3 regions of the Mesorhizobium sp. M0136 genome follow, and region 3 is predicted to be linked to each of the others. Evidence: predicted binding sites of a transcription regulator. Region 3 holds the regulator's gene; each other region holds the start of a gene.
What was found. The regulator PhoB, encoded in region 3, activates phosphate uptake and scavenging genes when phosphate is short. The targets are predictions, from matches to a motif close to TGTCATNNANCTGTCAT.
Positions count from the first base shown of each region.

Region 1: the regulator PhoB is predicted to act here: its motif matches at 8,166-8,182, upstream of olsB (l-ornithine N(alpha)-acyltransferase).
Region 2: the regulator PhoB is predicted to act here: its motif matches at 3,505-3,521, upstream of NKJ35_RS17865 (alkaline phosphatase D family protein).

Region 1 covers NZ_JAMYTP010000019.1:75,160-85,018, reverse strand. The annotation lists gene lhpI (bifunctional Delta(1)-pyrroline-2-carboxylate/Delta(1)-piperideine-2-carboxylate reductase) at 1-351, shown strand, start outside; gene NKJ35_RS22195 (VOC family protein) at 416-784, opposite strand; gene NKJ35_RS22190 (helix-turn-helix transcriptional regulator) at 871-1,554, opposite strand; gene NKJ35_RS22185 (anthrone oxygenase family protein) at 1,678-2,163, shown strand; gene NKJ35_RS22180 (RsmD family RNA methyltransferase) at 2,253-3,314, shown strand; gene NKJ35_RS22175 (TrmH family RNA methyltransferase) at 3,315-4,178, shown strand; gene lspA (signal peptidase II) at 4,205-4,681, shown strand; gene acuI (acrylyl-CoA reductase (NADPH)) at 4,733-5,722, shown strand; gene NKJ35_RS22160 (hybrid sensor histidine kinase/response regulator) at 5,808-8,096, shown strand; gene olsB (l-ornithine N(alpha)-acyltransferase) at 8,246-9,121, shown strand; gene grpE (nucleotide exchange factor GrpE) at 9,229-9,859, opposite strand, start outside.
Region 2 covers NZ_JAMYTP010000014.1:1,581-11,439, forward strand. The annotation lists gene NKJ35_RS17840 (GNAT family N-acetyltransferase) at 1-123, shown strand, start outside; gene ppa (inorganic diphosphatase) at 239-769, shown strand; gene NKJ35_RS17850 (hypothetical protein) at 787-1,377, opposite strand; gene NKJ35_RS17855 (TetR/AcrR family transcriptional regulator) at 1,475-2,080, opposite strand; gene NKJ35_RS17860 (MFS transporter) at 2,163-3,446, shown strand; gene NKJ35_RS17865 (alkaline phosphatase D family protein) at 3,594-5,168, shown strand; gene NKJ35_RS17870 (hypothetical protein) at 5,206-5,487, opposite strand; gene typA (translational GTPase TypA) at 5,686-7,515, shown strand; gene NKJ35_RS17880 (hypothetical protein) at 7,591-7,740, shown strand; gene NKJ35_RS17885 (DUF1062 domain-containing protein) at 7,787-8,287, opposite strand; gene NKJ35_RS17890 (DUF1062 domain-containing protein) at 8,271-8,414, opposite strand; gene NKJ35_RS17895 (LysE family translocator) at 8,810-9,424, shown strand; gene NKJ35_RS17900 (YciI family protein) at 9,434-9,757, opposite strand.
Region 3 covers NZ_JAMYTP010000016.1:10,489-20,347, forward strand. The annotation lists gene pstB (phosphate ABC transporter ATP-binding protein PstB) at 1-593, shown strand, start outside; gene phoU (phosphate signaling complex protein PhoU) at 626-1,333, shown strand; gene phoB (phosphate regulon transcriptional regulator PhoB) at 1,350-2,039, shown strand; gene NKJ35_RS19665 (ROK family protein) at 2,049-3,293, opposite strand; gene xylF (D-xylose ABC transporter substrate-binding protein) at 3,578-4,618, shown strand; gene NKJ35_RS19675 (sugar ABC transporter permease) at 4,761-6,125, shown strand; gene NKJ35_RS19680 (ATP-binding cassette domain-containing protein) at 6,141-6,941, shown strand; gene NKJ35_RS19685 (CHASE domain-containing protein) at 7,071-8,693, shown strand; gene NKJ35_RS19690 (YMGG-like glycine zipper-containing protein) at 8,791-9,036, opposite strand; gene NKJ35_RS19695 (hypothetical protein) at 9,383-9,553, opposite strand; gene NKJ35_RS19700 (sensor histidine kinase) at 9,684-9,859, opposite strand, start outside.

The DNA of each region.
Region 1 (9,859 bases), on a different contig from region 3:
CCACTGATCAAGGGCGCACTCTTGAAGTCCGGCACCCATGTCGATCTCGTCGGCGGCTTCACGCCGGCGATGCGCGAAAGCGACGACGACGCGATTGCACGCGCCCGCGTCTATGTCGACACCCGCGCCGGCGCCACCAAGGAAGCCGGCGATATCGTCCAGCCGCTGGCCTCCGGCGTTCTGAAGCCGGAAGCCATCGTCGCCGACCTCTATGAACTGGCGCGCGGCCAGAAAAAAGGCCGGCAGAACGACGACGAGATCACGCTGTTCAAGTCGGTCGGCGCAGCCCTCGAGGACCTCGCCGCCGGCATTGCCGTGTATCGGGCAAGCGAAAGGGGAGTAGGGGAGTAGGAAACCGCACTGATCGTGCGGCGCTGCGCCAGCTATGTTTCCTGTCACGTACTCCCCTACTGCCCTACTCCCTTTGCCAATAAACCCGCAGCCGGTGGCTGTCGGGATCAAGCGCGACGAAGGTGCGGCCGAAATCCATGTCGGTCGGCGTCTGCAGAATTTTCAGCCCGCGGCCGGCCCACTCGGCATGGGTGGCGTCGACGGCACCCGGCGTGTCCAGCGCAAAGACGATCTCGGCGCCGCCGCCCGCTGCCGCGGCGGCCGGTTCCACGGTGTGACGCGACCAGAGGCCGAGCTTGAAGCCGTTGTCGAGCACGAACAGCACGAAGGTCGGCGAGGTCTCGACCGGTTGCCGCCCAAGCAGCGCGCTATAGAAGGCGCCGCTTTGCTCAGGCTTGTCGACATAGAGGATGACGAAATTGGGCGGTGTCATGAATTGCTCTCCAGATGGTTTCGACTGGAGGAGCATAGCGTATGCCACTGCCAGATTCTGGCAGCAGTCTCAACTGAGCAGCAGTCTTAGCTTGGCGTGTCGAGCGTCGCCCGCCATTCTTTGAGCAGCACCTGACGGCGGCGCGGATAGCGCATCTCGGTGGCGTTGAGGCCGGATATCCGATCGGCGCGAAAGTGCCTGAAATCCTGGCGCATCTCGCACCAGGCCGCGACGACGCGCACCTTGTCGAAGAAGCCGAGTGCGAACGGCCAGACGGTGCGCTCGGAGGCAGCGCCGCCGGCGTCGCGATAGACAAAGCTCAGCTTGCGCTCCTCGCGGATGGCCTGCCGCACCACGCCGAGATCGATGCCTTCTGTGACCTCGGTTCGCGACCCGACCAGCAGCGTCGAGGCATCGAGTTCCTCGCGCAAATCGTCCGGCAGCACCGCCGCGATCGTGGCCAGCGCGTCGGTGGCGGCGTTCGCAAGCCGCCAGTCCGGCTGCTTGGCCACCCAGCGCGAACCGAGAACGATCGCCTCGATCTCCTCATCGGTGAACATCAAGGGCGGCAGCATGAAACCTGGCCTGAGCACGTAACCCAGCCCCGCCTCACCCTCGATCGGCGCACCCTGCCCCTGCAGCGTGGCGATATCGCGATAGAGCGTGCGGATCGACACACCCATTTCGCCCGCGAGGTTGCGGCCGCTGACCGGCCGGCGATGCCGGCGCAGGATCTGGATCAGGTCGAGCAGGCGTTCGGCGCGGGACATGGATCGCAACCCGGTTTGATGGATGTCCAATTTGAATGGACGATAGTGCGCCTGCCCTTTCGACGGCAAGCAAGACGATCGCCGACCGGAACGTCTGCGCCCTGACGCCGTTGTCTGGCCATTATGGATATACGCGGTTTTCTGTTGTTCTGGTCGGTTTTGACCGCCATCGTCGCGGCGCTCAGCCTTGGGCCGTCTTTCGCCCATGTGCTGGAATCGGTGCCGCGGCTGACCAGATGGCCGCCTTCGCTCTGGCGAGAAACCACTGTCTTTAACGCTCAGTTCCAATTCTTCGCGATTATCGGCGCACCGCTGGACCTGGCGGCAATCGTCTGTCCGGGCCTCCTCGCCTGGATGCTGCGCAGCGATCGTCCGGCATTCTGGTGGGTCTTGGCCGCCACCGTGCTCTACCTGCTAGCGCTTGGGGCGTGGTTTGCGCTGGTCAAACCGGCAAACGATGTCCTGGCCACTTGGGTACCTGGACCGATCCCAGGCAATTTCGAAACCATCCGGAGCCGCTGGGAAACCGGCCATATGGTCGTCACCGGCTTCAAGGCCGTTGGTTTCATAGCGCTCGCAACCGGCCTGCTGTCGATCAGGCGCGGCTGATCCGGCTGCGCACGTCGGCAGCCCTTTTGTTGCGCCGGTCAATGTGCTGTGGCAGAAGCGGCCAAGCCGCCGTCCGGAGATGCGCCTTCTTGAAACCTTTTCGCGACAGACGCCGCGACAGCCGACCGCCCGCAAAAGGCGGGGCGGAGCATGTCCGGCGGCGCGACGCCAGCCCAACCGCCGGTCCGGAGCCTAAACCGCAAGACCGGTCCGAGCCTAAAGCCGCGCCACGCATGCTCTCGCGCCGCGATGGCGCGCTGCCTGCCGAACATTTGCCGCTGATCCTCGAAGTCGGCCCCAATCAGGACTACGCGCTGCTAGACAGTGGCGCCGGAGAAAAACTCGAGCAATACGGCCCCTACCGCATCGTTCGGCCGGAGGGCCAGGCGATCTGGCAAAAGGCTTTGGCGGCCAGGGACTGGGAACGCGTCGACGCCATTTTCACCGGCGATACCGACGAGGAAGGCATCGGCCGCTGGCGCTTCCCCAAGACGCCGCTCGGCGAGACCTGGCCGATGAAGCATGACGGCATCGACTATCTCGGCCGCTTCACTTCGTTTCGCCATGTCGGCGTCTTTCCCGAGCAGGCCTCGCACTGGGACCACATGGCCGGACTGATCGCGGCGGCAAAACGGCCGGTGAAGGTGCTGAACCTGTTCGGTTACACCGGCCTTGCCTCCCTGGTGGCGGCGCATGCCGGCGCCGAGGTCACCCATGTCGATGCTTCCAAGAAGGCGATCGGCTGGGCACGCGAAAACCAGGAGATGGCTGGGCTGTCGCAAAAGCCGATCCGCTGGATCGTCGACGATGCCGTGAAATTCGCCGAACGCGAGGAGCGCCGCGGCAGCCGCTACGACATCATCCTGTTCGACCCGCCCGCCTATGGCCGCGGACCGAAAGGCGAGGTCTGGCAGTTGTTCGAGGACCTGCCGGCGCTGACCGATATCTGCCGCGCGATCCTGACGCCGAAGCCGCTCGCCGTGGTACTGACCGCCTATTCGATCCGCGCCTCTTTTTTCGCGATCCATGCCCTGATGCGCGACACCTTCGCCGGCATGGGCGGCACGGTCGAGTCGGGCGAATTGATCATCCGCGAGAAATCTGCCGGTCGGGCGCTTTCGACCTCGCTGTTCTCGCGCTGGGTGGCCTGAATGAGTGCGTACGAACGGCACGCAGGCGCGCCAGGGCAGGTGAAGGAAGTCACCAGCCTCGCCAACCCGCTGATCAAGGAGATCAAGGCGCTCGCGCTGAAGAAATTCCGTGACCAGCAGAATGCCTTCATGGCCGAAGGCCTGAAGCTGGTCATCGACGCGCTTGATCTCGGCTGGTCGATCAGGACATTGGTCTTCGCCAAGGCCGGACGTGGCAACGCGGCAGTCGAAAAGGTCGCGGCGCGCACGGTCGCCGCCGGCGGCACCGTACTTGAAGTCTCGGAAAAGGTGCTGGTCGCCATCACCCGCCGTGACAATCCGCAAATGGTCGTCGGCGTGTTCTCGCAGAAATTGCTGTCTCTGAAGGACATCCGCGTCCAGGACGGCGACGTCTGGGTAGCACTCGACCGCGTTCGCGACCCCGGCAATCTCGGCACCGTCATCCGCACGGTCGACGCTGTCGGCGCCAGGGGCGTCATCCTGGTCGGCGAGACCACCGATCCCTTTTCGGTCGAAACGGTGCGCGCCACCATGGGCTCGATCTTCGCCGTGCCCGTCGCCAAGGCGCCGCCCGAGGCTTTTCTCGCCTGGCGAAAGAGCTTCCCCGGCCTCGTCGCCGGCACCCATCTGAAGGGTGCGGTCGACTACCGCTCGGTCGATTTTTCAAAAGGCCCGGTGCTTTTGGTGATGGGCAACGAGCAGCAAGGCCTGCCTGACGAGCTTGCCGCAAGCTGCGACAAGCTGCTGCGGATACCGCAGGCCGGCCGCGCCGATTCGCTCAACCTTGCGGTGGCCACCGGCGTCATGCTGTTCGAGATCCGGCGCGACGCGCTGAAGCTCGGCCCGGAGGACGCCAGATCGTGACATCTCAAACCGTGAAACTGCAAACCATGAAGTCCTGGAGGCCGTACGCTCTTCTGGTCATCGCCGCGATAGCGCTCGACCAGTGGCTGAAATACCTGGTCGAAACCGGCCTTGCCTTTCAGGAACGGCTCGACCTGCTGCCGTTCCTGGCGCTGTACCGCACCTACAACACCGGCATCGCGTTCTCGCTGTTTTCGTCCTTCGGCGACACCGGCCTGGTGGTCGTCGCAGTTCTGGTGGTCGCTTTCGTGCTCTATCTTGCGGCCCGCACGCCGCCCGGCCACCTGCTTGCCCGCATCGGCTTCGCACTGATCGTCGGCGGCGCGCTCGGCAACCTGATCGATCGCGCAATCTACGGCCATGTCATCGACTATGTCCTGTTCCATACGCCAGTCTGGTCCTTCGCCGTCTTCAACCTCGCCGACGCCTTCATTTCCGTTGGTGCCGTGCTGGTCGTCTTCGATGAGCTCATTGGTTGGCGGCACGGAATGTCGAGCGATTGACCTCACTCGCCTGGCGCCGCACATTCTGATCTGCAAGCCCGAGGAGAAAACATGCCCGAAACCTTCAAAGCCATCCTCGTTTCGCGCGACGCCGAGAAAAACCAGTCGGTCGCGGTGACCGAGCTTACCGAGGCAGACCTGATGGAGGGCGACGTCACCGTCGCGGTCGAGGCGACGACGGTGAACTACAAGGACGGCCTTGCAATTACCGGCAAGGCGCCGGTAATCCGCCGCTGGCCGCTGGTGCCGGGCATCGATTTCGCCGGCACCGTCATCTCGTCCTCCAATCCTGACTGGCGCAAGGGTGACAAGGTCATATTGAACGGCTGGGGCGTCGGCGAGACGCATTTCGGCGCCTTTGCCGGGCGCGCCCGCGTCAAAGGCGACTGGCTGGTACCGCTGCCGGACGGAATGAGCCCGCACGATGCGATGGCGATCGGCACCGCCGGCTACACCGCCATGCTTTGTGTCATCGCGCTGGAGCGCCACGGCATCGTGCCCGATCGCGGCCCGGTGGTGGTGACCGGCGCTGCCGGTGGCGTCGGCTCGGTCGCGATCTCGATCCTGTCCAGCCTCGGCTATCATGTCATCGCCTCAACCGGCCGCGCTGCCGAAAGCCCCTATCTGATCGACCTCGGCGCCGCGGAAGTGATTTCACGCGACGAGCTTGCCCAGCCGGCAAAACCGCTCGCCAAGGAACGCTGGGCCGGCGGCGTCGATGCCGTCGGCAGCCACACGCTGGCCAACGTTCTGTCGATGACCTCCTATGGCGGCGCCGTCGCCGCGTGCGGCCTCGCCGGCGGCATGGACCTGCCGGCCAGCGTCGCCCCCTTCATCCTGCGCGGTGTCTCGTTGCTCGGCATCGATTCGGTGATGGCGCCCAAGGCGGTCCGCCTCGAGGCCTGGCGCCGCATCGGCACCGATCTCGATCACGCAAAGCTTGCCAGTCTGTCGACGAGCATCGGCTTCGACGGCATCATCGGCGCCGCGCATGACATCTTCGAGGGCAAGATCCGCGGCCGTGTGGTGGTGGACATGTGAGCCTCCGGGGGAAAAAGAGCGCGACAGCTAAAATTCGAACGATCAATCACAACCTTCGATAAGCTCTGTCTGGCAGGAGTTCCGTATGATTGCGGAACCCGGCATCAGAGCGGCGGAACCAGCCGAACGGGCCGACGGGACGGCCCCCGAGGCGCCAGGACGGCAGCTTGTCGCCGCGCCACCGCTGGCGCCGGAATTACCCGACGCCAACCGCGAAGGCCTGTCCTTCCTGACGCTGGTCGCCATCGTCGTGCTGGCGGGCCTGTCGCATTTGACCGGAGCGCCGATCTTCATCACCATCGGCCTTTTGGCGACAGCCATGGCCGGGCTCGCCATGCATCTGCGCAACAGGCGCACCGAGCGCCGCGCAGTGGCCCTGCTCGATGCCACCACCGCCCGCAGCCGCGCCGAAATCGAGACGCTGGCGGACCGCATGTGGGAGATGCAGGAGAGCGAGGAGCGCTTTCGCGGTCTGATCGATGCACTCGGCGATCTCGTCGTCCACCGCGACCGCGACGGCCACATTGTCTACGCCAACAAGGTTTTCGCCGACCTTGTCGAAACCGACCAGCGCGAGTTGGCCGGCAAGACCCTGGCCGAACTAGGCATCGATGTCGGCATCGTCCCCGACGCCGCCTTTTCCGACCATGAATGCCTGAGTTCCACCGACGTCGCCATTCGCACGCCGGACGGTCCACGCTGGTTCTCTTGGATCGAGCTGTCGGTGCGCGACAAGGACAGCGGCGCCGTTTCGCATCGCGCCATCGCCCGCGACATCACCGCCCGCAAGCGCGCCGAATCATCGCTGATCACCGCCCGCGAGCGGGCCGAATATGCGAGCCAGGCCAAATCGCGTTTCCTCGCCACCGTCAGCCACGAGATCCGCACGCCGATGAACGGCATCATGGGCATGGCCCGGCTTCTCGCCGACACCAGCCTTTCACCCGAGCAGCGGACCTATGTCGGCGCCATCTCGACCTCGGCCAGCGCGCTGCTGGCGCTGATCGAGGACCTGCTCGACTACTCCAAGATCGAAGCCGGCCGCTTCGATCCCGAACCGCAGCCGATGTCGGTGCGTGAGATCGCCGACAATGTCGTCGAGCTTTTGGCGGCGCGGGCTTTTGCCAAGGATATCGGCCTCGGCTGTCATGTCGATCCCGACGTGCCGCAGCTGATCACCGCCGACCCCGGCAGGGTCAGGCAGGTGCTGCTCAACCTCATCGGCAACGCCGTCAAGTTCACCGACAGCGGCGGCGTCCTGGCAAGCATCGCCCGCGTCCGCACCGAAACCACCGACCGCATCCGCTTCACCATCACCGACACCGGCCCCGGTCTGCGCGAGGAGGACATGGAGCGCATCTTCGAGGACTTTGAACAGGCTGACGGCACCTCGACCCGTGCGCATGGCGGTGCCGGCCTCGGTCTTGCCATTTCCAAGCGCCTGGTGACCGCCATGGGCGGCACCATCTCTGTGTCGAGCCGGCTTGGCCAGGGATCCGAATTCGTCTTCGAGATTCCCGCTATTTCCGCCGTCGAGGCGCCGCAGATCCGCCAGAACCCGCTGTCGGGCCGGCATGCGGTGATCGTGTCGAAGAACCTGGTCGAGGCCGAAGCCATCGCCCGCACCATTCGCGCCAATGGCGGCACGGTCGATCTGGCCACCGCCGCCGCCCAGGCCACCGCTTTCGCCGAGGGCTGTGACGTGCTGCTGATCGATGCTGCCATGGAGCAAAGCGACGGCAGGCTGCTCAGGCGCCTGCGCCAGAGCGGATTTGCCGAGTGCGAGGCAGTGACGCTGATCGCGCCGGCCGACCGCGGTATGCTTGGCGAGTTCCGTGCCAATGGTTACGCCACCTTCCTGGCGAGGCCGGTGCGCGGCGAGACACTGCTGCGCGTGCTTTTGACCAGCCACGCGCCGGTTATCGCCGAGCCGCAACTGCAAAGGCGCGGCGCGCAGGCCGGGCATGCCATTGGCGCCCGCCAGCAGGGCCTGTCGGTGCTGATCGCCGAGGACAACGACATCAATGCCATGCTGGCCCGCGCCACGCTGCTGAAGGCCGGGCATCGCGTGAAAGTGGTCGGCAACGGCAAGGCCGCGGTCGAGGCGGTCATCAGCACCGGCCACAAGCACCGCTACGACGTGGTGCTGATGGACTTGCACATGCCTGTCATGGACGGCCTGGACGCCATCGCCGCCATCCGCCGCCATGAGGAGGAGACCGCGATGCCGCCGGTGCCGATCATGGTGCTGTCGGCCGACAGCCAGGAAAAGACTCGCCATGCCGTGCTCGCTCACGGTGCCAGCGGCTTCGTGACCAAGCCGCTCGACCCCGATGCCCTGGTTCATGCGGTCGAGGGGCAAGTGGCCGCCTGAGGCACAACATAGACGGTTGATAGATTACCCAGCCGACGAAGTATTGCCCGCAGGGCCGTATCACGGTACTGTCACAATCCTGTTGCACCTACACCGTATCCCCGTGCCAAGAGGGATGGCTCGAAGGAGAATCACTCGTGCATACAGTCATGCCGGAATGTGATGCTCGGCCGAACGCCAGCGGGCCTTTGCTCGTCGGCCGGAACGCCGATGCCGTCATAAAAGGCGCATCGCTCGGCCGCATCGGCAATCTCGAAGTGCGGCTCGCCCGCAACGAGGCCGAGATCGCTGCCGCGCAGGAAGTGCGCTACCGGGTGTTCTACGACGAGCTTGGTGCCAGGAAGGACCTGTTCCAGATGCAGGACCGCCGCGATGCCGATCGCTTCGATCCCCTCTGCGATCATCTGCTTGTGTTCGATACTTCGCTTTCCGGCCCCGAGCATCGCCGCATCGTCGGCACCTACCGCCTGCTGCGGCAGGAGATTGCCGCGGCGGCCGGCGGCTTCTATTCCGAAGGCGAATTCGAGCTGACCAAGCTGATCGCGCGGCATCCCGGCCAGCGTTTCCTCGAGCTCGGCCGCTCCTGTGTTCTGCCGGAATACCGCTCGAAGCGCACAATCGAGGCGCTGTGGCAAGGCATCTGGGCCTATATCAACCATTACGGCATCGGCGTGATGACCGGCTGCGCGTCGTTCCACGGCACCGTGCCGGCGGCACATGCCGAGGCGCTGACCTATCTTGCCCACCACTGCCGGACGAATTCATCCTGGGACGTGCGAGCCGTCGCCGGGCGCTATTGTTCCATGGACCTGATGCCGATCGAGGCCGTCAACACCAAGGCGGCGATCGCCGCGATGCCGCCGCTGGTCAAGGGCTATCTGCGCGTCGGCGCGCGCATCGGCGACGGCTGCGTCATCGACCGTGAATTCTCGACCGTCGACGTGTTCGTGGTGATGCCGGTCAAGGAGATCGGTGCCCGCTACGTCAATTATTATGGCGGAGAAGCGCAGCGGTTTGCGGCCTGAGTAGGGGAGAGAAGGCAACGGCCGGAGTAGGCAAGTGCTCTGCTCTATTTTACCCGACGTAGCGGCATTCCCTCCTCCCGTACTGCCTATTCCCCTACTCTCCTAACTTACGCATCCTTCTCAGCTTGCTCATTCACCGGCCCCGGCTCCACCGGCGCTTCGCTCGCCACATGCTTGGGGCCGCCCTTGGCGACGCCGACCATGGCCGGCCGCAGCACACGCTCGCCGATCGAATAGCCGGGCTGCACGACCTGCACGACCGTGTTGGCCGGTACGTCGGGATTGGGCACCTCGAACATCGCCTGGTGGAAATTCGGATCGAATTTCTCGCCCTCCGGCTCAAGCTTCTTCACGCCGTGACGTTCCAGCGCCGACAGCATGGCGCGCTCGGTGATCTCGACGCCGTCGATCAGCGCCTTGAAACCGGCATCGCCCGAAGCCTTGGCCTCCTCCGGGATGGCATCCAGAGCACGGCGCAGATTGTCTGACACCGAAAGCATGTCGCGGGCAAAGTTGGCAACCGCATAGGCACGCGCATCGTGGACGTCGCGGGCGGTGCGGCGGCGCAAATTCTCCATGTCGGCCGCGACGCGCAGCGCGCGATCCTTCAGCTCTTCGTTTTCCTTCAGAAGCCGCACAAGCGCTTCATAGTCGCCGTCGGCGCCGCTTTCCCTTGGCTCCGCGGCAGCCTCGGTCTTCTCGGCTTCATCGGGCGCGCGTTCGTCTTTTGCCTGGTCG
Region 2 (9,859 bases), on a different contig from region 3:
GCGCTGGAAGACAATCAGAACGCACTTGCCTTCTATGCCGGCGCCGGCGGACGCGATGTGGCCGAGGGCGTCGAGATCTTCGAGCAGAAGGCGCTGAAGAAGGTCGCTTTCGTCTGGGAATGACGGCCAGCGCATGGTCCGGCCGGTTTCGGTTCGGACGATCCCCCAGTACCATTCGCCGCATTGCACCATTCGCCATCGGCCGCTATCGATCTTCAATCGAGAGAGGGATAAAGCGATGCGGATCGAAGCGATTGCCAGCGGAAAGAACCCGCCCGAGGACGTCAACGTCATTATCGAGGTGCCGATCGGCGGCGAGCCGATCAAATACGAGATGGACAAAGAGGCCGGCACGCTGTTCGTCGACCGCTTCCTTCACACTTCGATGCGCTATCCCGGCAATTACGGTTTCGTACCACACACGCTATCGGGCGACGGCGACCCGATCGACGTGCTGGTCTGCAACACGCGCGCGCTGGTGCCAGGCTGCGTCATCAATGTGCGGCCGATCGGCGTGCTGGTGATGGAGGACAATGCGGGCCAGGACGAGAAGGTCATCGCGGTGCCTTCGCCCAAGCTGACCTTACGCTACGAGGACGTCCACGAATACACGCAATTGCCTGACATTACCCGCCAGCAAGTGCAGCATTTCTTCGAGCACTACAAGGATCTCGAACCCGGCAAATGGGTCAAGATCGAAGGCTGGTACGATGCGGCCTATGCCAAGAAGATGATCGTCGAGGCAATCGAGCGGGCCAAGCGCAAGTAATTATCGGGCGCAAATAATCAGTTGTCGACGCGGCCGAAAGCGGGCGCGTCGCCGATCACTACGCGCTTGTCCTTGCCGCAGGCGAAGGTGCGTGCCTTCTCGTCGGCAAGCTTGCGCGCCTGATCGTTGGCGGCGGGATTGCCGGCGGCGAGTACAAGGCCGATCGTGCAGCCTTCGTGGGCGTCAGGCTGGGCAACCTTGGCGACGATCAACACTTCCGTCGACTTATTCTCGCCCTCGGTATCGCTGATCGAGCGACGATGAATGACGGCGAACGGAATGGTAGTTTTGCCGTTGGTTTCGATCCGCCACTCGACTTTAGGTCCAGCCGAATTGAGGCCGGAAAAGCTTTCCCAGACCGAGGTCATATCGCCGGGTGGAAAGCCGTAGAACAGCGATTCCCGCGCGTCGTCGTAGGAAACCATCACCGGGTAGCCGCCATAACCCGAACAGGCGAGGTCGGCCCAGTCGCCGTCGCCTTCCTCCGCCTGGGCATAAGTCACGCAGTCCTTCTCCCAGACGAGATCGGTATAGACGCTGGATATGTCGCCAGCCCGGGCGGCGTTGCAGAAGCCGGCGAAGGCAAGCGGGATCAAAAGAGCGCGCATGGCGGACAACTCCGTTCGGGCTGCCGCAGCGTACCGTCAAATCTAGCAGCAGCCTAGACGAACTCAGGCTGCTCACAGTGATCTGGTAAACGGAACGCTATTTCTTCAAGCTTGCCTCGATCAGAAGGTCGGCGTTGCGGGCGACCGACTGCGCCGGCCCGCCGACACCGAACAGCTGGCCGCTGATATAGGCGCCCTCGATCAGGAGCAGCAGCCCGTCCCCCAGCGTGTCGGCGTCGCCGGCGCCCATCTCTGCCGCCATGGCACGCAGGCGCCGGCGCAATTCCTGCTTGTTGGCCTCGCTCACGACGCGGGCCGGATGGCCATGTTCGGGATATTCGACCGCGGCATTGGTCATGCCGCAGCCGCGATAGTCGGGCTTTTGCGTACGCTTGCCGACACGCGTCAGGAAGGCGACGATCTGCGCGCGCGGATCGCCGGGATGGGCATTCACCGCCTCGTCGAAGCGCTCCCAAAATTCGAGGTCATAGTGCCGGAGATAGGATGCGGCCAGCTCATCCTTGGACGGAAAGCTGCGGTAAAGGCTGGGCTTGGTGACGCCGGCACGCCGCACGATCTCGTCGACGCCGATCGCCCTGATGCCTTGCCGGTAAAACAGGTCGCGCGCCACCTGGAGAATCCGTTCGGCGGCGCGAGGCGGCGATGCGTCATTCGCCTTGATCGTTGGTTCAATGCTTTTCATGTCTGGTGTACCGATTAGCTGGTTGACAATGTTACCGGTCGGTACGTATGTTTCGCGCTCCTGCAACGTACCGGTCAGTAACATGATAGCTCAATCCCGCCCGTTTGGCCAGCGCTACGCTTTCGTCGTGGTCGCCGTCATCTTCCTTTGCCTGCTGATCGCAGCGGGCCTGCGTTCGGCGCCGGCAGTCATGATGCTGCCGCTGGAGAATAGTTTCGGCTGGCGGCGCGACGTCGTCTCGCTGGCCGCTGCCACTGGCATCTTCCTCTATGGCCTGACCGGGCCGTTTGCCGCGGCGCTGATGGAGCGGATCGGGCTGCGCCGCACCTTGCTTGCCGCGCTGCTTTTGATGTCGGGATCGACCGCGCTCAGCCTGTTGATGACCAAGCCCTGGCATCTGCTCCTCACCTGGGGCGTGTTTTCCGGCGTCAGCTCGGGCGCCGTCGCCACCGTGCTCGGCGCAACCATCGTCAACCGCTGGTTCAAGACCAATCGCGGCCTGGTGATGGGACTGATGTCGGCGTCCAGCGCCACCGGGCTGCTGGTCTTCCTGCCGCTGCTCGCCTCGCTCGCCCAGTCAGGCGGCTGGAAGCCGGTCGCCATCGCCATTGCAATGGCCACCGCCTGCCTGGTGCCGCTGGTCTATATGCTGGTGCCGGAGCGCCCGGCCTCGATCGGCATGGTCCGCTATGGCGCCGATGCCGACGACGTGCCGCCGGCGCCGCCAGCCGCGCAAGGCAATTTCCTTTCGCATACGCTGAGCACGCTGCGCCGCGCCGCCGGCACGCGGGTGTTCTGGTATCTGTTCGCCACTTTCTTCGTCTGCGGCTTCACCACCAACGGGCTGGTCGGCACGCACCTGATCGCCTTTTGCGGCGACATGGGCATAGGCGAAGTGCAAGCCGCCGGCCTGCTGTCGATGATGGGCATTTTCGACCTGATCGGCACGACGCTATCGGGCTGGCTCACCGACCGTTTCGACCCGCGCAAGCTGCTCGGCGTCTATTACGGCATCCGCGGCCTGTCGTTGATCTATCTGCCCTATTCCGGCTTTTCGGCAACCAGCCTGATCATCTTCGCCGTGTTTTACGGACTGGACTGGATCGCCACGGTGCCGCCGACGCTGAGGCTTTCCAACGAGGCGTTCGGCGACCGCAGCGGACCGATCGTCTTCGGCTGGATCGTCGCCGGCCATCAGGTTGGCGCCGCGACAGCGGCCTTCTTCGGCGGCACCATGCGCGAGCTGCAAGGCAATTACGAGCTTGCCTTCCTGATCGCCGGTATGACGGCAATAGCCGCCGCCTGCATCTCGCTGCTGATCAACACCAGCCGCCCGGCCTTCGAGCCGGAACCGCAGGCGGCTTAGGGTGCGACAGTTGAGTGCTAATCTCCCCCGTTGAGGGGGAGATCGCCCGCCTGTTCACTGTTATCAAACCTTCATCGTTTCGAAATGTGCCTGAAACATTGAAGCTGGAGCTTGGCGGCGACGTTCAACGCCATCCAGGAGACAGCCATGAACAAGATTTCGATGACGCGGCGCGCTTTCGTCACGTCGGCCAGCGCCGTTGGCCTGGTCGGCGCGTCGGGCCTCGCGCTTCCCTATTACTCGCGCGCCAATCAGCGCCCGGCCTTTACCCACGGGATCCAATCCGGCGACGTCGACGCGACCAGCGGCATGGTCTGGGCGCGCACGGACCGGCCGTCGCGCGTCATGTTCGAAGTGTCGTCGACGGAGAGCTTCGCCAATGCCGTCCGCCTGGCGCCGCTCGATAGCTCGCCGGCCAGCGACTATACGGTGAAGCGGCTGCTTACCGATCTCACCTCCGACCAGGACATCTTCTACCGTATGGTCGCGGCCGATCTTTCCGATATCAACGCCGTTTCCGAGCCGATCGTCGGCCGCTTCCGCACGGCACCTGCCTCGAAGCGCGACATTCGTTTCGCTTGGTCGGGCGACACCGCCGGCCAGGGCTGGGGCATCGACGACACCGGCATGAAGACCTACGCCACGATCGCCAAGCACACGCCGGACTTCTTCCTGCATTCGGGCGATACGATCTATGCCGATGGCGCGATGAAGGACGAGATCGACCTGCCCGGCGGCGGCAAGTGGAAGAACACCGTGCTGATCGACGAAAAACGCAAGGTTGCCGAGACGCTGGACGAATACCGGGGTCAGTGGAAATACAATTTGATGGACAGGAACGTGCTGGCGCTGAACGCCATCTGCCCGACGTTCTACCAGTGGGACGACCACGAGGTGGTGAACAACTGGTCGGATTCGAAGGATCTGAGCGCCGACGACCGCTACACCGAAAAATCCATCCATGTACTGGCGGCACGCGCGGCGCGCGCCTTCCACGAAATGACGACGATCCGCTACGAGCCGTCGGAGCCCGGCCGTGTCTACCGCAAAATCGCCTATGGGCCGCTGCTCGACGTGTTCTTGCTCGACATGCGTTCCTATCGCGGCCCCAACGGTCCGAATATGCAGGAGACGATGACGCCGCAATCGCGCACCCTCGGCGAACAACAGACGAAATGGCTGAAGCGCGAGCTGGCGAATTCCAATGCAACCTGGAAAATCATCGCCGCCGACATGCCGCTCGGCCTCGTCGTCTGGAACGACGGCACCAAGAAGGTCGGGGCTGAGGCAATCAGCAATGGCGACAATGGCCCGGCCAAGGGGCGCGAGCTGGAAATTGCCGACCTCCTTCGCTATATAAAGAACGCGGGGATCAGCAATACCGTCTGGCTAACCGCAGACGTGCATTACACAGCCGCGCATTATTACAATCCGGACAAGGCGCAGTTCCAGGACTTCAATCCGTTCTGGGAATTCGTTTCGGGTCCGATCCACGCCGGCACATTCGGACCGAATGATTTCGACATGACTTTCGGCCCGGAGCTGAGGTTCATCAAGGCACCGACCGCCGAACAGGGTCAGAACCTGCCGCCGTCGGCCGGCCTGCAGTTCTTCGGGCTCGTCGACATCGATGGAGCCACCGAGCAGTTGACGGTGCGGCTGATGGATCGCGACGACAGCGAACTCTACAAGGTCACGCTCGATCCGGTGCGATCGGCGTGAGATTGCCTTTTAGGACCACCCGGAAGGTGGATGTGCATCAATCGGGATAGCAGACGACGGGAATCTTGGGCCAGACGGCTCTGTCGCATCCGGCGTTTTTTTGCCTTTGCTTGAAGGCGGTGCTGACCGGTCCGGTCACCACCGGGTCGACGCCGTCCGGAGCATCGGCAAAAAGCTGCTCTGCCGAGCGCTTGTCGGACGGCAGAGCAGACCGCGTCTCCTTGGGCGGCGCGGCCGATTGCGCCGCGCTTGCCGCGAGGAGGACGGCGAGCGCGGTACATGCCAAAATCGGCCGGAGTTTGATGCCTGTCTCGATCATGAAATTCGAACTGTCCGGACCACGAAAGGTTCCGCCTTGGTTAATAATTCCACTTCACACCAAGACATTTAAGATTTGGTGACTTTATTTGGTGGCTCGCCTCCTCTTTCGCAAATGCGAAAAACCCTGTATGAGCCGCCCAACCGAAAGAGGCAGCGCCTTTTGGCCTGCTGCCTGCAACGCTCCCGAGACCGAAACATGAAAATCCGCAATATCGCGATCATCGCGCACGTCGACCATGGAAAAACCACCCTCGTCGACCAGCTCCTGAAACAGTCCGGCTCGTTCCGCGACAACCAGCGCGTCGCCGAGCGCGCCATGGATTCAAACGATCTTGAAAAGGAACGCGGCATCACCATCCTGGCCAAGGCGACCTCGGTCGACTGGAAGGATACCCGCATCAACATCGTCGACACGCCCGGCCACGCCGATTTCGGCGGCGAGGTCGAGCGCATCCTGTCGATGGTGGATTCGGCCATCGTGCTGGTCGACGCCGCCGAGGGCCCGATGCCGCAGACCAAATTCGTCGTCGGCAAGGCGCTCAAGGTTGGACTGAAGCCGATCGTCGTCATCAACAAGATCGACCGGCCGGATGCGCGCCATGTCGAAGTGGTCAACGAGGTGTTCGACCTTTTCGCAGCACTTGACGCTACCGACGAGCAGCTCGACTTTCCTATCCTTTACGGTTCAGGCCGCGACGGCTGGGTCTCGGAAAACCCCGAAGGCCCGAAGGACCAGGCTCTGGCGCCGCTGTTCGACCTCGTCATCAAGCACGTGCCGGCGCCGACCGTTCATCCCGGCCCGTTCCGCATGATCGGCACCATCCTGGAAGCCAATCCGTTCCTCGGCCGCATCATCACCGGCCGTATCGAATCCGGCACGCTGAAATCCAACCAGGCGGTCAAGGTGCTGCACCATGACGGCACCCAGGTCGAAACCGGCCGCATTTCGAAGATCCTCGCCTTCCGCGGGCTCGAGCGCCAGCCCATCGAGGAAGCGCAGGCGGGCGACATCGTCGCCATCGCCGGCCTGTCGAAAGGCACTGTCGCCGACACCTTCTGCGACCTGTCGGTGACCGAGCCGCTGCACGCGCAGCCGATCGATCCGCCGACGGTGACGATGTCTTTCCTCGTCAACGATTCGCCGCTGGCCGGTACCGAAGGCGACAAGGTGACCAGCCGCGTCATCCGCGACCGCCTGTTGCGCGAGGCCGAAGGCAATGTCGCGCTGAAGATCGAGGAATCACCTGACAAGGATTCGTTCTTCGTTTCCGGCCGCGGCGAATTGCAGCTGGCCGTACTGATCGAGACGATGCGCCGCGAAGGTTTTGAGATCGCCGTGTCGCGGCCGCGCGTCGTCATGCAGAAGGGCGATAACGGCGAATTGCTGGAGCCGGTCGAGGAAGTCGTCATCGACGTCGACGAGGAGCATGCCGGCGTCGTCGTGCAGAAGATGTCGGAGCGCAAGGCCGAGATGGTCGAGTTGCGCCCTTCGGGCGGCAATCGCCAGCGCATCGTCTTCCACGCGCCGACGCGCGGCCTGATCGGCTACCAGTCGGAACTGTTGACCGACACGCGCGGCACCGCGGTAATGAACCGGCTGTTCCATGCCTACGAGCCTTATAAGGGCGAGCTGCCGGGCCGCACCAACGGCGTGCTGATCTCCAACGAACAGGGTGAATCGGTGGCCTATGCCATGTGGAACCTGGAAGACCGCGGCCCGATGGTCATCGATCCCGGCGTCAAGGTCTATCAGGGCATGATCATCGGCATCCATTCCAGGGACAACGATCTCGAGGTCAACGTGCTCAAGGGCAAGAAGCTGACCAACATCCGCGCCGCCGGCAAGGACGAGGCGGTGAAGCTGACGCCGCCGATCCGCATGACGCTGGAACGCGCGCTGGCCTGGATCCAGGACGACGAGCTGGTCGAAGTGACGCCGAAGACCATCCGCCTGCGCAAGCTCTATCTCGACCCGAACGAGCGCAAGCGTTTTGAGAAGTCGGCGAAAGTGGTCGGCGCGGCATAAAGGGCAATACCGCGCAGTGAGCGGTAAACTGGTCACGGCTGTCATATAGACAATCGACCCGAGGCCGAAGTTTGCGTGTCGATGCTCGACGCGTATGGAATTTGTGCTCTCGCGAATTATCTTCTCGACACGGGCAGGCTCGGCTTGATTCATGTGCAAGTCGCCGACAGCGATCCCGATGCGGCCAAGGGTTTGATCGGCTCGGCCTCCAAAGAGGGCGATTGACCCCTGGCCGCAACTGTCTCCGATTGCGGATGCCCTTCCCGTCGCCTCATCCGCCGGCAGCCGAAATGATATCGTCCCGGTCTGGTTCGCCAGACAGGTGGATGCGGATCGCCGTTCCCGTCCGCGCCGGCCTGCGCAAGGCTTTGGCTCCGTCCGGACCAACCACCAGCAATCGTTTCTCTTCCCAAACCTGAAGCCGCGATCGCGAGACACCGAGTTCGCTGGCGAGTAACCGGTCGAGCCGCAGCGCTGTCGGCATTTCGAGCCAGAGCTGGAGTTCGAGCGCGCTGGTATTTTCCGGTCTATCCCCGAGCACCTCCTTTTGAACGGCGGCTTCGGGGAACTCCTCGACGCGCCCGATACTGCTTCGCAATGCGGCAACATCGAAGGCATGGCGCCGCGCCAGGACCGGATCGTTGCTTTCGAGCGCCTGCAATATTGCCGGTTCGATATCCCGGCGGCTGCAGCGCTCCAGAATGCCGAAATTCCAGGAATTGTCGCAGTCGATGCAGCGGTAGATCAACCAGGCATCAAATGCGCTTGCCATTGGCATTGACGCGGAATTTGCCGCTGCAGCGATAGGCTTTCAGGCCGCCGCAGCGATTGCAGTTGAGGTGAGGTCGAGGTGCGGTTTTGGGCGCGATCGCCCAGCGGATGCGCAGTATCGAAGGCATGCCGAAAAGCCCTTCCCGTCGGGAAGTTCGTCAGATCGGCGATATCGAGAACCCCTTGCGGGCACGGCGTGGCGAGAGACTGCGGCAGTTGGAAATCAGGTGTCGCCTGTGGTTATGCGCGACAGCGGTTCAGCAGTGCCAAACCGGTCTCGAACTGCCACCCTGAAGAACAGGTCATGTGAAAACAGGCACCGCGACTGCGACGCCCTGCTCTGTGTTGAGGGAGTTGACGAGACCGGCGGTTACGTAGGCAAAGTGAAGCTCGGAAAGGATTTCGGAACGACATCTCTAGCCGTAAGGTGCCTGGCGGACAAGCCTTCTTTCGGTAGACCCTACCGTCGCCGGAACAGTTGGGTTATGTTGAACACCCCAAACACTTCAAACGAGACCCCGTCATGCATTTCACGTCGCTGCTGATTTTTGCCGGCGCCCTGCTTGTTGCCGCCGGCTCGCCCGGCCCGTCGATCGCCGCTCTTGTGGCGCGGGTCATCGCAAAGGGCTTCCGCGACGTGTTTCCATTCCTGCTTGCCATGTGGATCGGCGAAGCGATCTGGCTGTCACTGGCGGTGTTTGGTCTCGCCGTGGTAGCGCAGACGTTCCATTTTGCCTTCGTCGTCGTGAAGTGGGTCGGCGTCGCCTATCTCGGCTGGCTTGCCTGGAAGATGTGGACGGCACCGGTCGAGGCGAAGGAGGGTTCGCTGCCGCGCGAAGATTCGCCCGCCAGACTGTTCTTTGCCGGCATGGCGGTAACGCTCGGCAACCCCAAGATCATGATGTTCTATCTGGCGCTGCTGCCGACCATCATCGATCTCGGTTCGGTCAGCGTGGTCGGCTGGGTCGAGCTGACGGCGACCATGGCAGTGGTCCTGGTCGCCATCGATTTGACCTGGGTGCTCGCCGCATCGCAGGCGCGCAAGCTCTTGAGAAGCAAGCGGGCGATGAAGATCGCCAACCGCATCAGCGCCGGTACCATGGCCGGCGCTGCGGCGGCGATCGCGGCGCGGTCCTGAGCCGGCGCGTCAACCCATTTCGATGATCGGCGCGATCTCGATACTAAAGGCTGGGTCGGTCAAGATAGGACAATCCTTGGCCTTGCCGACAGCATCGTCGATGTCTTTTGCTTCGATGATGGTGTAACCAGCGGTCGGATTGCTGCCGCCGTTGTTCTCGACCTTGCCGCCAGGCAGTACGGTCTTCGACATGCCGACTGGATTGCCACCGTCGACCACGGCTGAGCCAAGCTTGCCATACCAGCCGTTCCAGGCATCCATTGCTGCCTTCCGTTCGGACTCCTCGGTCGGCATCTTGCCCGAGCCGTGATAGACGTAGAGAAATTTTGCCATGTTCTCCTCCTCTGATCGGCGGCATCGAACCGGCATGCGGTCATGCCGCAGCCGATCATCGGACCAAACCGGCAAACAAGCAACGAGAATGCGAAGTAGCTA
Region 3 (9,859 bases):
AGCTCTACCCGAAACAGACCGCCGAGGGCCAGGTGCTGCTTGACGGCAAGAACATTCTCGACCGGTCGCAGGATCTCAACCTCCTCAGGACAAAGATCGGCATGGTGTTCCAGAAGCCGACGCCGTTCCCGATGTCGATCTACGAGAACATAGCCTTCGGCGTCAGGCTCTACGAGAATCTCGGCAAGTCCGAGATGGACGGCCGCGTCGAGCAAGCGTTGAAGCGGGCCGCGCTGTGGAGCGAGGTCAAGGACAAGCTAAACGCCAGCGGCTTGAGCCTGTCCGGCGGCCAACAGCAGCGGCTCTGCATTGCCCGCACCGTTGCAGTGAAGCCGGAAGTCATTCTGCTCGACGAACCGGCTTCGGCCCTCGACCCGCTGTCGACGGCCAAGATCGAGGAACTGATCGACGAGTTGCAAGCCGACTACACGATCGTCATCGTCACCCACAACATGCAGCAAGCAGCGCGCGTGTCGCGCCAGACCGCCTTCATGTATCTGGGTGAACTGGTCGAGTTCGACCGGACCGAGAAGATCTTCACGTCGCCCCGCGAGAAGCGCACGCAGGACTACATCACTGGCCGCTTCGGCTGAGCCGTTCCGATCATGCATATGAGGACAGGACCATGGGCGAACACACAGTCGCTTCTTTCGACGAGGATCTCGAGCAGATCAGCAAGCTGATCCGCGACATGGCCGACCTCGCCGGTTCGATGGTCGGCGGGGCGACCAAGGCCCTGTTGAATTCCGACAACGTGCTGGCGCAACGCGTCGTCTCCGACGACGCCATCATGGACGCGCGTCAACGCGAACTGGACGACCGCGCCATCACCCTGATCGCCAAGCGCCAGCCAATGGCTCACGATCTGCGCCATGTCGTCGGAGCGATCCGCATGGCCGGCGACCTCGAACGCATCGGCGACCTTGCCAAGAACATCGCCAAGCGTGTGAGCGCGGTCGGCCTCAGCGTCACGCCGCGCGACCTTTCGCATTCCATCGATGCGATGGCGCAGCTGGTGCTCATCCAGGTGCAGGGCGTCATCGAGGAATATGCTGCAGGCGATGCGGCCGCGTTGGCCAAGCTGCGTGCCGCCGACGAGCGTATCGACGTCAAATACACGTCGGTGTTCCGCGAGCTGTTGACCTACATGATGGAAGATCCGCGCAACATCACCGCTTGCACGCATCTGCTGTTCTGCGCCAAGAATCTGGAGCGGATCGGCGACCATGTCACCAACATCGCCGAAAATGCGTATTATGTGCTGACCGGCGAGCAATTGCCGGTCAACCGTCCGAAGCAGGACGAAACGACAATGTCCGCGCCGGTGACATGATGGGGGTGCCCAGCCGATGATCGCACCACGCATAATGGTGGTGGAGGACGAGGAGCCGTTGGGCGTGCTGCTCCGCTACAATCTCGAATCCGAAGGCTACCAGGTCGAGGTGGTGACACGCGGCGACGAAGCCGAGATCCGTTTGCAGGAGAATGTGCCCGACCTTCTGGTGCTCGACTGGATGATACCGGCGGTTTCCGGCATCGAGCTCTGCCGCCGGTTGCGCGTGCGCCCCGAAACCGAGCGGCTGCCGATCATCATGCTGACCGCGCGCGGCGAGGAGAGCGACCGGGTGCGCGGTCTTTCGACCGGCGCCGACGACTATCTGGTCAAACCGTTTTCGACGCCGGAATTCATGGCCAGGGTCAAGGCGCTGCTGCGGCGCGCCAAGCCGGAAGTGCTGTCCAGCGTGCTAAAGGTCGGCGACATCGTGCTCGATCGCGAATCGCACAGGGTCTATCGCAAGAAGAGCGAAATCAGGCTCGGGCCGACCGAATTCCGGTTGCTCGAGTTCATGATGCGGCATCCGGGCCGCGTCTTCTCGCGTAGCCAGTTGCTCGATAATGTCTGGGGCGAGACGATCTACATCGACGAACGCACCGTCGACGTGCATGTCGGGCGGCTGCGCAAAGCCGTCAATAACGGCCGCATGCCGGATGTCATCCGCACCATCCGCGGTGCCGGCTATGCGATCAGGGAAGATTGACCCGCCTGGTCAGGCGACGTTCTTTCTGACGCCGGGCCTCATTTGCGCGCCCGGCGCGAAAATCTCCTGGTCGACGAAGTTTAACGCCCGCATCGCGCAGCCTTCGCGGATCAGCGGCAATTCGTTTGGCTCGGTGTCGAAGGAGATCGAGCCCGAATGCTGGCCACCGGCGGTCTGGGCGATGGCCTTGCGCAAGGCCGGTTCGATCAGATCGAAGGCAGCGGCACTGGCGCCGACCATCGCGACCGGTGCCGGATCGATCAGCGCGAACAGCGAGCCGAGACCGAAACCCAGCGCTTCGCCGGCCTTGCGGTAGGCCTCGCGTTCCGGCCCATCCTTCTCGCGCGCCCGGGCCGCCAGAGCGCGCATGTCGGCGTCGCTGACGTCGGCGATAGGTTCGCTGTCTTCGCTCATCTGCCTGGCGTTGCGCCAGATGGCATAGTTGCCGGCATAGGCTTCGATGCAGCCGCGCCTCCCGCAGCGGCAGAGCGCGCCGCCCGGACGATGGATCATGTGGCCAAATTCGCCGCCCGAGGAATGCGTCCCGGTGAACAGTTCGCCCTTCAGCACAAGCCCCATACCGATGCCGTGCGAAAGCAGGATGGCGATGAAGTCGTCGTGATAGCGATCCGGATTGCGCCAGCGCAAAGCTACCGCCATCATATTGCAGTCGTTCTCCACCGTGGCCGGGATGCCGAATTCGTCCTCCAGCATGTCGGCAAAGGCGATGTCGGTCTGCGGCGTGATCGGCGACCACAGCATGGCGCGCGCAGGGGAGTCGGTAATGCCCTGAATCGCCAGGGCGATGCGGGCGACACTGCGGACGTCAAGGTCTGGGTCCTCAAGCCGGCGCCGGACAATGGCCATGCATTCGCGGGTCAGCTCGTCGCGCGGCATGGTCAGCGTGTCCAGCCGGCGCTGTTCCTCGGCGACCACCTGTCCCGCATAGTCGATAATGGCGGCCGACAGGAAATTCAGCGACAACACCACGGTCAGCACCGCCGCCGCTTCCGGGTTGAGGGCGAGGCCGACCTGCGGACGACCGCGTTTCAACGAAACGGCCTCACTTGCCTTGCTCTCGGCGAGGATGCCTTCCCGTATCAGGTCGGAGGAGATCGCCGATATGGTTGAATGACTGAGGCCGGTGGTGGCTGCTATCTCCGTACGCGATGGCTGGCCGGCCCGGCGCACCGCCGAGATCACCATCGCCCGGTTGCGCCGGCGCAAATCGTCATGGCGGATTCCGACCGACATCGTTTTGCTTTCCTCCCGGTTGCCGCGGCCGCTCATGAACCGGAAGCCGTCGGTAATGTCCGACAAATAGTGTCAGATGCGGCAAATAGTGTCAGATGCTGGTGGCGCTGTCATCGTTTATTCCGACGCTCGAAAAAACTCGCAGAGTCATCAAAATCCATCACAATCGATGTTGACAGCAGCCGGAGATCGGGCCAGTATTTTTTCGAGGCTCGAAAAAATTAGAGCTTCCAAGCTGGTCGTTGAGCAATTGGTCACGCCGTACGCGGCGCAGGGAGGATATGATGAAGAAATTCACGACCGCCATTCTGGCGGGTGTCGCCATGACGCTGGCGCTGGCGTCGGTGGCGCAGGCGAAAGACAAGGTCATCGGCGTTTCCTGGTCGAACTTCCAGGAAGAGCGCTGGAAGACCGACGAGGCCGCAATGAAGGCGGCCATCGAGGCCGCCGGCGACAAGTATATTTCCGCCGACGCACAGTCCAACCCCGGCAAGCAGCTCACCGACGTCGAGAGCCTGATCTCGCAGGGTGCCAATGCGCTGATCATCCTCGCACAGGATGCCTCGGCCATCGGGCCGGCCGTGCAGAAGGCACTGGACGAAGGCATCCCGGTCGTCGGCTATGACCGGCTGATCGAGAACAAGGACGTGTTCTATCTGACCTTCGACAACAAGGAAGTCGGCCGCATGCAGGCCCGCGAAGTCTTCAAGGTGAAGCCGGAAGGCAATTACGTCTTCATCAAGGGTTCGGGTTCCGATCCGAATGCCGATTTCCTGTTTGCCGGTTCGATGGAGGTGCTGAAGGAGGCCATCGACAGCGGCAAGATCAAGAATGTCGGCGAGGCCTATACGGACGGCTGGCTGCCGGCCAACGCTCAGAAGAACATGGAACAGTTCCTGACCGCCAACGACAACAAGGTCGATGCCGTGGTCGCGGCCAATGACGGCACCGCCGGTGGCGTCGTCGCCGCGCTGACGGCGCAAGGGCTGGCCGGATCGGTTCCGGTCTCGGGCCAGGACGGCGACCACGCCGCACTGAACCGCATCGCGCTTGGCACACAGACCGTGTCGGTGTGGAAGGACGCGCGCGAGCTCGGTAAGAACGCCGCCGAGATCGCCTCGCAGCTTGCCGACGGCAAGCAGATGACCGACATTGCCGGCGTGAAGGATTTCACCACGCCCGGCGGCAACACGGTCAAGTCGCTGTTCCTGACTCCGGTGGCCATCACCAAGGATAACCTCAACGTCGTCATCGACGCCGGTTGGATCAAGAAAGAAGAGGTCTGCGCCGGCGTGGCGGCTGGCACTGTTGCGGTCTGCAACTGAGCCGACGTTTCCGAGAAGTCCGAACGCCGCGGCCGCTCGCCGCGGCGTTTTTTCAAAAAGAATTGTTTTTCCGCTTCCGGCGGATAACTTCTAGGCTGCTTCCGGCATCCGCGGCAGACGGCAACCCGGCGGGAGAAACATGATGACCGACACGACTTCCAACACGCCGGTCGACAGCACGGCAGACCGGGCGCGGGAATCCGAGCTCGGCATCGTTGCCCGGTTTCTCAAGGCAACCGAGATCGACACCCGTATGCTCGGCATGATCGGCGCGCTGTTGGTCATCTGGATCGGGCTGCATGTCGTTTCCAGCGTACGGCTCGGCGTCAATCCGTTCGACTTCGACAGCCGGACCTTCCTGACGCCACGCAATCTCTGGAACCTCTCGGTGCAGACTTCCGCCGTGGCCATAATGGCCGCCGGAATGGTGCTGGTTATCGTCATGCGCAATATCGACCTGTCGGTCGGTTCCGCCGAAGGCCTGGTCGGCGTGGTCATGGGCTTTGCGCAGGTGCATTTCCTGGTGCGAATGATCGGTCTGCAACTCGGCAACCCCTGGATCTGGATCCTGGCGCTGGCCATTGGCCTGGCGCTCGGCCTTCTGATCGGAGCGTTCCAGGGATACATCATCGCTTATCTCGAGGTGCCGGCCTTCATCGTGACGCTGGGCGGCCTTCTGGTCTGGCGGGGTGCCGCATGGTGGGTCGCCAGCGGTCAGACGATTGCGCCGCTTGATGCCACTTTCCAGCTGATGGGCGGTGGGCCGGCGGGTTCGATCGGCGCGCGATGGAGCTGGATCGTCGGAATTATCGCGTGCCTGGCGGTTGTGTTCATGCTGCTCAACGGACGGGTGCAGCGCAAGCGGTTCCGCTTTCCGTTGCGCCCGATCTGGGCCGAGACGTTCCTCGGTGTCCTCACCTGCGCTGTCATCATGGGCGCCATATGGCTCGCCAATTCCTATCCTTGGCCGGTCGGCATCGTGAACAGATACGCGGCGGCCAACAATATAACGGTTCCCGAAGGCGGGCTGTTCATCGCCCATGGCATCGCCATACCCGTGCTGATGGCTGTGGCCGTCGGGCTGATCATGACCTTCATCACCAAGCGTACCCGTTTCGGCCGCTATGTCTTCGCTATCGGCGGCAATCCGGAAGCCGCCAACCTTGCCGGTATCAACACGCGTTGGGTGACCATGAAGGTGTTCATGATCATGGGCGTACTGGCAACGATCGCCGCGGCGATCTCGTCTGCCAGGCAGAACTCGTCGACCAATGCGCTGGGCACGCTAGACGAACTGCTGGTCATCGCCGCCGCGGTCATCGGCGGCACGTCACTTGCAGGCGGCTCCGGCACGGTGCTCGGCGCCATGCTCGGCGCACTTTTGATGCAGTCGCTGCAATCCGGCATGGTGCTGCTCGGCATCGATTCACCGCTGCAGAGCATCGTCGTCGGCGCCGTGCTGGTGCTCGCGGTCTGGCTCGATACCGTCTATCGCAAACGCGTTTAGGGAGGAGGAACGATCATGGCCGACAAGACCGCTCCCACGGGCACGCCGCTGATCGACATGCGCAACATCTCGATCGCCTTCGGCGGCATTCGCGCCGTCGACGATGCTTCGGTCGATCTTTTCCCGGGCGAGGTGATGGCTTTGCTCGGCCACAACGGTGCCGGCAAATCGACGTTGATAAAAATCCTGTCCGGCGCCTATAAGCGCGATGCGGGCCAGATTTTTGTCAACGGCGAGGAGGCTTCGATCTCCAACCCCCGCGACGCCAAGAAGTACGGCATCGAGACGATCTATCAGACGCTGGCGCTGGCCGACAATGTCGATGCGGCCGCCAACCTTTTTCTCGGCCGCGAGCTAATGACCGGCTGGGGTACGCTCGACGACGTCGCCATGGAGGCCGAGGCGCGCAAGGTGATGGGCAGGCTCAATCCGCGTTTCCAACGCTTCAAGGAGCCGGTGGTAAAGCTTTCGGGCGGCCAGCGGCAGTCGGTGGCGATCGCCCGCGCCATCCTGTTCAATGCTCGCATCCTGATCATGGACGAGCCGACGGCGGCACTCGGGCCGCAAGAGACGGCGCAGGTCGGCGAACTGGTCAAGCAGCTCAAGGCCGACAGCATCGGCATCTTCCTGATCAGCCATGATATTCACGACGTGTTCGAGCTTGCCGACCGTGTCTGCGTCATGAAGAACGGTCGGGTTGTCGGCACGGCGCGCACAACCGACGTCACCCAGGACGAAGTGCTCGGCATGATCATCCTCGGCAAGTGCCCACCCGGCGCCATTCCGGGGCCGGGCGCGCTGAAGATCGCCGCATGAACGAGAATTAGCCGGCTAATCACAAGCCGCCAAAATGTGCCAGCCGTCACCATGCTTTGGCTTGGCCATTGTGTTGGCGTCGGGACTTGCCCATAAAGATGCCGAACCGTCCACGGGACGTATCAGCAATTGAAGAAGCTGTTTCCGACCGTCGCTTTTATCGCCGTCGCGCTGATCAGCCTGACGATGGCGGGCTTTGCCTATTTTGCCACCCAGGAGGCGGCCCGCATAAAATTCGAGGCGACGGCGGACGACGCGCTTAACCGGATCGAAAGCCGCATCGACCTGGACCTGTCGCTGCTGCGCTCAACGCGAGCGCTGTTCGACGCGCGCAATGGCGGTATCTCGCAAGGCGAGTTCAAGGCTTTCTTCAACGCGCTCGACATCGACAATAATTTCGCCGGCCTGCGCGGCATCGGTTTCCTCCGCCTGGCGAAAACTGGCAACGAGGCGGCGGTCGAGCGCGACATCCTGCACGATCACGGCGCAAGCCATCCGATCTACCCCGACACGAACTTACCGTGGCGTACGCCCATCGTGCTGTTCGAACCGCTGGATCTGTCCAACCAATCCAGCATCGGCTACGACATGTTCACCGGGCCGGCGCGGCGCGAGGCGATCGAAAAGGCGATGGCCGACGATCAGCAGCACGCCAGCGGGCTCGTGCAGCTCGGCAAGGATACGGGTGCCGCGCAGACCTTTACCGGGTTCCTCGTCTTCGTCCGGCTCAATGTCGAAACCGCGCCGGACGCCGTGAACGCGACGAGATCCTCGACTGCCGGCTTCCTTTATGCGGCCTTCCGCGCCCGTGACCTGTTCCAGGCTGCGCTCAGTCGGGCACCATTGCTGCCGGTCAACACCGAGATCTATGACGGCACAGTTGACAGCGACAACCTGCTGTTCCAATCGGAGACGCCGCCTGTTTCGAGCCTCGGCGACAGGCTGCTGGTCACCCGCAAGATCACGGTCGCCGGGCGGCCGTGGGTCGTCCTGTTCAGGCCGACAAGTGCTTTCTCGCAACCTTCCTCGCGCGCCATCCCAGTGATGCTCGGATTGTTCGGACTGCTGCTTGCGGGCGCCATCGCGCTGGTGGCCCGCTATCAGGAGCGGGCCTATGAGGCGATCTCGCTGCTTCACGAAACGACCGAAAAGAGCCTGCTGGAAAAAGACCTGATGCTGCAGGAGATGAAGCATCGCATCAAGAACTCGATCACGCGGGTGCTGGCAATCGCGCGCCAGACAGCATCGCACACCACCGACGTCCAGGAATTCTCGGCTTCTTTCTCGGCCCGGCTGCAGGCGATGGCGGCTTCCCAGGACATGCTGACGCGCTCACGCTGGCAGAAAGCCGATCTCGGCGACCTGCTGCGCATCGAGCTAGGCCAGGTGTTCGGCAGTGAGCTTCCTGAAGGGCTGCTGTCGGGACCGCAGGTTCTTCTCGATGAAAAGACGACGCAGGCACTCGGCCTCGTCTTTCACGAACTGGCGACGAACGCGCTGAAGCATGGCGAAGCCGGCAATTCAGTCGGTGCGCTGAAGGTCGACTGGTCGCTCGAAGGAGGTAGCGGCGCCCGGACATTGGCTCTCAACTGGCGCGAGGCCGGTCAGAAGAAGCTCGCGACACCGGCAAAGAGCGGTTTTGGCACCAGACTGATCGATCTCAACGTCACACGCGAATTGCGTGGCACAATCAGGCGCGATTTTCGCGAAGATGGTTTGAACGTGGAAATCAGGGTTCCGCTGCCGGCCTGAAACGCCTCTCGTGGGCCGCGTCGCAACAGCGCTTCAAAGGGCAAACGCGGAGACAGGTGGCCTGCCTCCGCGTTTGCTGTTCGCCTGGAGCTCGAAACTAGTTGCAGCGAGCTGTGTAAATCCGGCCGTGACGATCTCTGTATTGGCAGTAGCCATTTTGCAGACGGCGAACCAGCAGACCGCCAATCGCACCGGCGCCGGCGCCGATCAAAGCGCCCTTGCCGCCGCCGACAGCGCCACCAATGAGCGCGCCGCCCACAGTGCCGATACCCACGTTCTCTTCCGTGGTGGTGCAGCCGCTGACCGCAACCACGGCAACCATGGCAATAATCATCTTCCGCATGGAGTCATCCTCACTTTTGTCCTCACTTTAATAAGCTCCAGCCGCCATTTAGCATGAAAGTTCGGCCTTTGCCCGCACGATTTCATTGTTGATTAAGATAGTCTTTTTCGGGGCGTGCGCCGTTCGATGCTACCACGAACCCGGAAATCTCCAAGGACGCATCGAGCGTGCCGCTGGGACGCACGTTCCAGACGATCCTGTCACAGTCGTCCCTCGAGCTCCGGATCGACGGCAAGGCATCTGGCGACGAGATGTTGGGCCTGGCCCTGCAGGTCGGTGACCGCGAACGGGCACGGCCGAGTACTCGGGCAGTGGTTTCAAAGCGATCAAGCAGAGGCGAACTCGATCAGATCAGCTGGGACGCTGCGGTCAGGACGATCGCGGCCATAAGCGCGACGGCGGCGAAGCGGAGGGGCGAAGCACGAGGCGCGGGCGCTGCGGACGCTTCGGGATCCTGAAAACCGCCCATCGAGACACGAGCGGCCTGTTCCAGTCTGTTCAAGTCGGCAGCCGTCAAGGCCCATTCCTTTCATTTTGTGCCAAACTCAATCGATGGATCGACACGTGGGACAGGATCGGACTTTATGGTGAACAGTCGGTTAAAGTTTGCGATGCGCAGAAGCCTTCTCGCGGCGGCGGCTGCTCGTTCAATCCGTCTCGAAATTGCCGTGAGGAACGACAAGGCGGTATTCGAGGCGGTTCCCGGTGATCTCAAGTGTCGCCGTTCCATTCAACGATGTGGGTACGACGCGTTCAAGCGCGACGCTGCCAAAACGCTTCTCGCTGCGCTGATTGTCATTGGCTCCGATCGCCTCTGCCCATG